Pseudorhodoplanes sinuspersici: one gene and its partner. The protein of the gene in region 1 interacts with the protein of each later gene in a pairwise test. Links are inferred from orthologs where the notes say so. Each region holds a gene or a part of one and is shown in the gene's direction. Other genes may lie near its edges.

Evidence for each region. Proteins that work in one complex are often made in the same cells at the same time.
Region 2: the proteins of CAK95_RS24985 (region 1) and CAK95_RS18840 interact in binary tests that used the Escherichia coli proteins (3 or more experiments, as listed by UniProt). The link is inferred for Pseudorhodoplanes sinuspersici from one-to-one orthologs.

What each region holds. Positions count from the first base shown.
Region 1 is NZ_CP021112.1:5,116,557-5,119,500, reverse strand. Bases 61-2,932 are described here. They hold CAK95_RS24985 (cysteine desulfurase), read left to right. Parts: upstream 61-811; coding sequence 812-2,053; downstream 2,054-2,932. Other genes in these bases: CAK95_RS24975 (VOC family protein), read left to right, coding at 2,442-2,867; CAK95_RS24980 (SUF system Fe-S cluster assembly protein), read left to right, coding at 2,050-2,442; sufD (Fe-S cluster assembly protein SufD), read left to right, coding at 61-768. Outside these bases: more of sufD, read left to right, coding at 1-60. UniProt on the Escherichia coli protein: Cysteine desulfurases mobilize the sulfur from L-cysteine to yield L-alanine, an essential step in sulfur metabolism for biosynthesis of a variety of sulfur-containing biomolecules.
Region 2 is NZ_CP021112.1:3,884,195-3,887,174, reverse strand. Bases 73-2,980 are described here. They hold CAK95_RS18840 (SufE family protein), read left to right. Parts: upstream 73-1,267; coding sequence 1,268-1,693; downstream 1,694-2,980. Other genes in these bases: CAK95_RS18825 (helix-turn-helix domain-containing protein), read right to left, coding at 2,885-2,980; CAK95_RS18830 (DUF6456 domain-containing protein), read right to left, coding at 2,109-2,888; CAK95_RS18835 (hypothetical protein), read left to right, coding at 1,733-2,026; CAK95_RS18845 (DUF5330 domain-containing protein), read left to right, coding at 676-1,071; CAK95_RS18850 (sensor histidine kinase), read right to left, coding at 73-288. Outside these bases: more of CAK95_RS18850, read right to left, coding at 1-72. UniProt on the Escherichia coli protein: Participates in cysteine desulfuration mediated by SufS. Cysteine desulfuration mobilizes sulfur from L-cysteine to yield L-alanine and constitutes an essential step in sulfur metabolism for biosynthesis of a variety of sulfur-containing biomolecules.

The sequences.
Region 1 (2,944 bases):
GCGAGTTTCGCGCGTGTGCTTGTGGTTGTGGAGGCGGGCGCATCGGTCGCCTTGATCGAGACGCATGATGGACCGGAGGGCGTAGCTTATCAGTCGAACACGCTGGTCGAGATCGATGCCGGCGACGGCGCCAAGATCGATCACATCCGCAACAACAATGCCGGCAATGCCGCGCTCGGGCTGTCGACGCTCGGCGCGCAGGTCGGACGCGACGCAAGGCTCAGCAGCTTTTCGATGAATGTCGGCGGGGCGATGTCGCGCCATCAGATCTTCATCGCGCTGAACGGCAAGGGCTCGGAACTCGCCTTGCAAGGGGCTTCGCTCTTGCGCGGGCGCCAGCATGCCGACACCACGATGGAAATCGACCACGTGGTCGGTCACTGCACCGGGCGTGAATTGTTCAAGTCGGTGCTCGACAATGAGAGCCGCTCGGTCTTTCAGGGCAAGATCATCGTGCGCCCGGACGCGCAGAAAACCGATGGCAAGATGGCCTCGCATGCGCTGCTGCTGTCAGAAGATGCCGAAGCCGATCACAAGCCGGAGCTGGAAATCTTCGCCGACGACGTCGTCTGCGGACACGGCGCCACGGCCGGCGCGCTTGATGAGGATCTGCTATTCTATCTGAGGGCACGCGGCATTCCGCAGAAGGAAGCCGAGGCGCTGATGATCGAGGCCTTTGTCGGCGAGACGGTTGAAGCGGTGAGCCATGAAGCCTTGCGCGAGGCGCTGATGACCCAGACACGCGACTGGCTCGCGTCCCGGACGTAGTTGTTATCCCTCCCTGTGCGGGAGGGACAGGAAAGTGAAGTGCATGAACAAGGCTGTCACGATCGAGCCTTATGACGTTGCCCGCATTCGCGAGGATTTCCCCGCGCTGGCGATGCAGGTTTATGGCAAGCCGCTGGTTTATCTCGATAACGCGGCTTCCGCGCAAAAGCCGAAGGCGGTGCTGGATCGCATCCAGCATGCCTACACGCATGAATATGCCAATGTGCATCGCGGTCTGCATTATCTCGCCAATGCCGCAACCGACGCCTATGAAGGCGCGCGCGAGATCGTCGCGAAATTCCTGAATGCCCCGCGCAAGGAAGAAGTGATATTCACGCGCAACGCGACCGAGGCGATCAATCTCGTTGCCTACACCTTCGGCCGCGAGCGCTTGAAAGAGGGCGACGAGATCGTGCTCTCGATCATGGAGCACCATTCCAACATCGTGCCATGGCATTTCCTGCGCGAACGGCAGGGCGCGGTGATCAAATGGGCGCCGATCGACGAGGACGGCAATTTCCTGATCGACGAGTTCGAGAAGCTCTTGACGCCGCGCACCAAGATGGTCGCGATCACGCATATGTCGAATGCACTCGGCACCTATGTGCCGGTGAAAGAGGTGGTCCGCATTGCGCATGCGCGCGGCATTCCGGTGCTGGTGGATGGCAGCCAGGCTGCGGTGCATCTGCCGATCGACGTGCAGGACATCGGCTGTGATTTCTACGTGTTCACCGGCCACAAGATCTACGGGCCGTCTGGTATCGGCGTGCTGTGGGGCAAGTCGCAGCACCTCGAAGCCATGCCGCCGTTCAATGGCGGCGGCGAGATGATCCGCGATGTGTTCGAGGACCGCGTCACCTATGGCGATCCGCCGCACAAGTTCGAAGCCGGTACGCCGCCGATCGTGCAGGCGATCGGTCTCGGCGCCGCCATCGAATACGTGAATTCGATCGGCAAGGAGCGCATCCGCGCGCACGAGGAAAGCCTGCTCCGCTATGCGCATGACCGGCTGCGGGAACTCAATTCGGTGAAGATCTTCGGCCAGGCGAAGGAAAAGGGGGCGGTGATTTCCTTCGAAATGAAGGGGGCGCATCCGCACGATGTCGCCACCATCATTGACCGCTCCGGCGTCGCCGTGCGAGCCGGAACCCATTGCGTGATGCCGCTCTTGAACCGACTCGGCGTGACGGCCACATGCCGGGCATCATTCGGGCTTTATAATACCAAGGACGAAGTCGACAGCCTTGCGCGCGCCCTCGTGAAGGCCCAGGAATTTTTCTCATGACCGACGAAACAAAGACTGCAGAAACACAACCCGCCGAAACCCAGGCTGCGCCGCAGCCGGAATCGGCGCTGCCGGCCGAGGAGTTGTCGCGCATGAGCGAGGATATCGTCTCGGCGCTGAAGACCGTCTATGACCCGGAAATCCCGGCGGACATCTATGAACTCGGCCTGATCTACAAGGTCGATATCAAGGACGACCGGACCGTGGATGTCGATATGACGCTGACGACGCCGAATTGCCCCGCCGCCGCCGAACTGCCGATGATGGTGGAGAATGCGGTGGCGAGCGTGCAGGGCGTCGGCCCGGTCACCGTGCAGGTGGTCTGGGATCCGCCGTGGGATCCAAGCCGCATGTCCGATGAGGCCCGTCTCGTCCTGAACATGTGGTGATGAGGCGTTTGGCACCGAAGCTCAACGGCGTTCTGGAAACGGCGCTCTATGTCGACGATCTCGAGACGGCGGCGCGGTTTTACGAACAGGTGCTTGAACTTCCGGTGCTGACGCAGGATTCCCGCTTCCGCGCCTATGACGTTGGCGGCAGGAATGTGCTTTTGCTGTTTCATCGTGGCGCAACGCTGGAAACAGTCCATCTGCCGGGCGGCACCATTCCGCCGCATGACGGGCACGGGCCGCTGCATATCGCGTTCGCGGTCAGTGCGGACGACCTGCCGGTCTGGACCAAGCGGCTGGACTCGCACGGGATTGCCATCGAGGGCCGGACCGACTGGCCACGCGGCGGCCACAGCATCTATTTCCGCGATCCGGACGGTCATTTGCTCGAATTGGCCACACCCGGTTTGTGGGCGATCTATTGAGGCGCCGGAATGGCTGGAGCAAATCCAGGTTTTGCGGCCTTCACACGGCGAATTTCGTTGTTATTTTAGTGGCATGC
Region 2 (2,980 bases), 1.2 Mb from region 1 along the record:
GGTCAGCGACAGCGACGAGAGAATATGCGCGCTTTCATATTGGCCGGTCCGCGACAGGAAATAGGCGACAAGGATCGGCACCACGAGCCAGGCGAAGATCGCGATCTCGAGCGCCGTCGGAACACCGCGCGTCGCGAGATAAACCGGAAAAGCCGCGATCGCGATCAGCGAACCCAAAAGCCGCGGCGCGATGAATGCGCGATGCCGCCGCGCCGCCAGCGCATCATGCTGGACGGACGGATGAACGAGGCCGTCGATATAGTCGCGAAACGGCTGAACCAGACTCAAAGCAACCCACTGCGTCAGCAGCCTTGGCTGACACACTCCCCATTTAGGACCGGGATCGTGTCAGACCCGGCTTAAGCGAACGCTAAGGGAACGGACTTTGCGGCGTCGCCGCGCTCCTGGCTCGGCAAAAATAATCCGTGGCCGCGCTTCATCGTGAACGAATGGTGAAATTGGGCCGGGTCCGTCACGGTAGTGGATTCCGGCCATCGCGCGGAAACACAAGGCCTTTTGGCGTCGCTTGCGCTAAGAAATGATTCAAATTCTATTCAAAATCTCCGATCATTCTCATCGAATAAGCCCAAAAACCAAAACTGGCTTTTCAGCCGCGCCTGATACCTGTCGGACAAGCGGCCAAACGAGCCGCCGGGGAGTTTCGGGGTTTGCGTCATGTTCTTTCTGCTGCGGGTGGCATTCTGGCTGAGCATCGTGCTCGTCCTTCTGCCAAGCGGAAAATATCAAGCTGAGAGTCAGGCACCGGCGATCGGCGCCGCCGATGCGGTGAGCGCGGCAAGCGCGGCCGTCTCGGACATGAGTGGCTTCTGCGAGCGTCAGCCGGAGGCCTGCCAGGTGGGAGGCCAAGCGGCCGTTGCCTTCGGTCAACGCGCCCAGGCCGGCGCGCGCTATCTGTTCGACCTGCTGCAGGACAGCCTCGCACCCGCGCAGACCGGCTCGATTGGCCGTTCCGGCCCGCTGCCGCAGTCGCAAAACACATTGACGCCGGCCGATCTCAATCCGGAATGGCGCGGTCCGATGCCGCCGAAGGACCCGCGCCGTCCCACCTGACCGTTCGGGAACCATATCCACGCTTTTGCGCGAGCATGATGCCGAAAGTGCGAAGCGGTTTTCGGACGACATCATGCTCTAACTTATTAGAATCGATCACGTTTATGATTTTGGATCGGTTCCGATCCAAAATCATCGTGATCTGGCCCGTCCGGCTGCTTATATCTTGAGGAAAATCCCAGAACCGGACGGACTGATGACGATCGAAGAGATCACTGACAATTTCGAGCTGCTTGATGAGTGGGACGACCGCTACCGGTACATCATCGAGCTGGGCCGTGCATTGCCCGAATTGCCGGACGAGGCCCGGACCGAGGCCAACAAGGTCCGCGGCTGCGCCAGCCAGGTCTGGATGAAAACCGCCGTGCAGCCTAACGGTGCGGCCGGCCCCGTTCTGGAGTTCCAGGGCGACAGCGATGCGCATATCGTGCGCGGGCTGATCGCGATCCTGTTCGCGCTGTATTCCGGGAAATCTGCGACGCAGATTTTGTCGACCGACGCACATTCCCTGTTCGAAAAGCTCGGCCTGCGCGAGCATTTGACGCCGCAGCGCTCGAACGGCTTCCGCGCCATGGTCGATCGTATTCAGTCGGACGCCCGAGCCGCGATGGCCGTCGCCTAGACCCCGCGACACGATGCACAGATCCCCGGAGAACCGGTTATGAACGCACCTCATGAGCCGGTCACGCGGCCTGCGTCAGCGAGCGCCATGGCTCGACGCCTCGTGGCGACGGTGATCGTGAGCGGGCTGATCTTCCTCCTGCTGTGGTTCATGGCTCTCAGCGTTCTCACGTCTCTGCTGATCGCAGCCGGTTTCGGCATTGTCGTGGTTGCGGCAAGCGCGGCGTCCGATCTTGTCGAAATGGTTCTGGATGCCATTGCCGCAGTTGTTTTTGGTGTGCTTGGCGCGATCGCTGCTTTCTTCGCTGCGATATTCAGTCTCTTCGGCAGTTGAAGGAAAGCCGCAGAGACTTCGGTGCGGGTCGGCTTGAGGCTTCCGCTCGCGCGGGTCGTGATCTCAATTCATGAGTCCTGCCTCAAATCTCCGACAGGAAATCGTCTGCCGCCCAGGTGCGGACAGCCGCCGCAGCCTTTCCGGTCGCATCACGCTGATAGCCGAAATGCCGGGCCAGCCGTTCGAGCGCCAATTGCAGCACGACCTTGGCGGAACGCGCTGGCCAGCGGCGCTCGCGCTCGACCTCATCCAGTTTCTTCAGAAAGCAGCAGACGTCCAGCAACAGGCCTGAGAATTCCGGCCCCGCCGCATCGAGCGCATGCCGCATGCGCTGGCGCGCCGCCACCATATGGTCGGTCATGTGCTCGCCTGCATGTCCATCGCGTCTGCGCCCGGCGATCGGCGCATGCCAGTTCGATGTGGTGCGCGGCATCATCTGCGCGGCAGTGAATTCCGCGCGCAGCCGCTCACCGGCCTGCAATTGATGCGGTTCGATCAGCGGCCGGCCGTCCGTTCCCTTCCGCCGGGCGAGCCACACAAGCGGACTTTCCGATTCATCGAATTTCGGCCCTAGGCCGCTTCTTGCCGATGCATCCGCGCTCACGATCGACAGATGCTGCGCACGGAACGCGTCGACCTGCGAAGCCCCACGATCCTGCTGCGCATGAGCTCTTCGGGTGAGGAAGGCCCTTCCCGCGTCCGTCAACGCAAGGCAACCCTGCGACGGCATTGTCGCAAGATCGTTCTTCACCAGAAGATCCGCATCAGCCTGCTGCGCTGACGCTACCGGGCGCTGACCGGGGGCAAGCTGCTCCAGGAGGCGCAACGCAGAACGCTTGAGCGAGGTGCTATGCACCGTCATCGCCCGCCGTCCTTTTGTGTTGTCGCGTTTTCTTCAGGTGAACCTGTGCCCCCTTCGCTTGAAAACGCTCTGGCCGCGCGATGAATGATCTC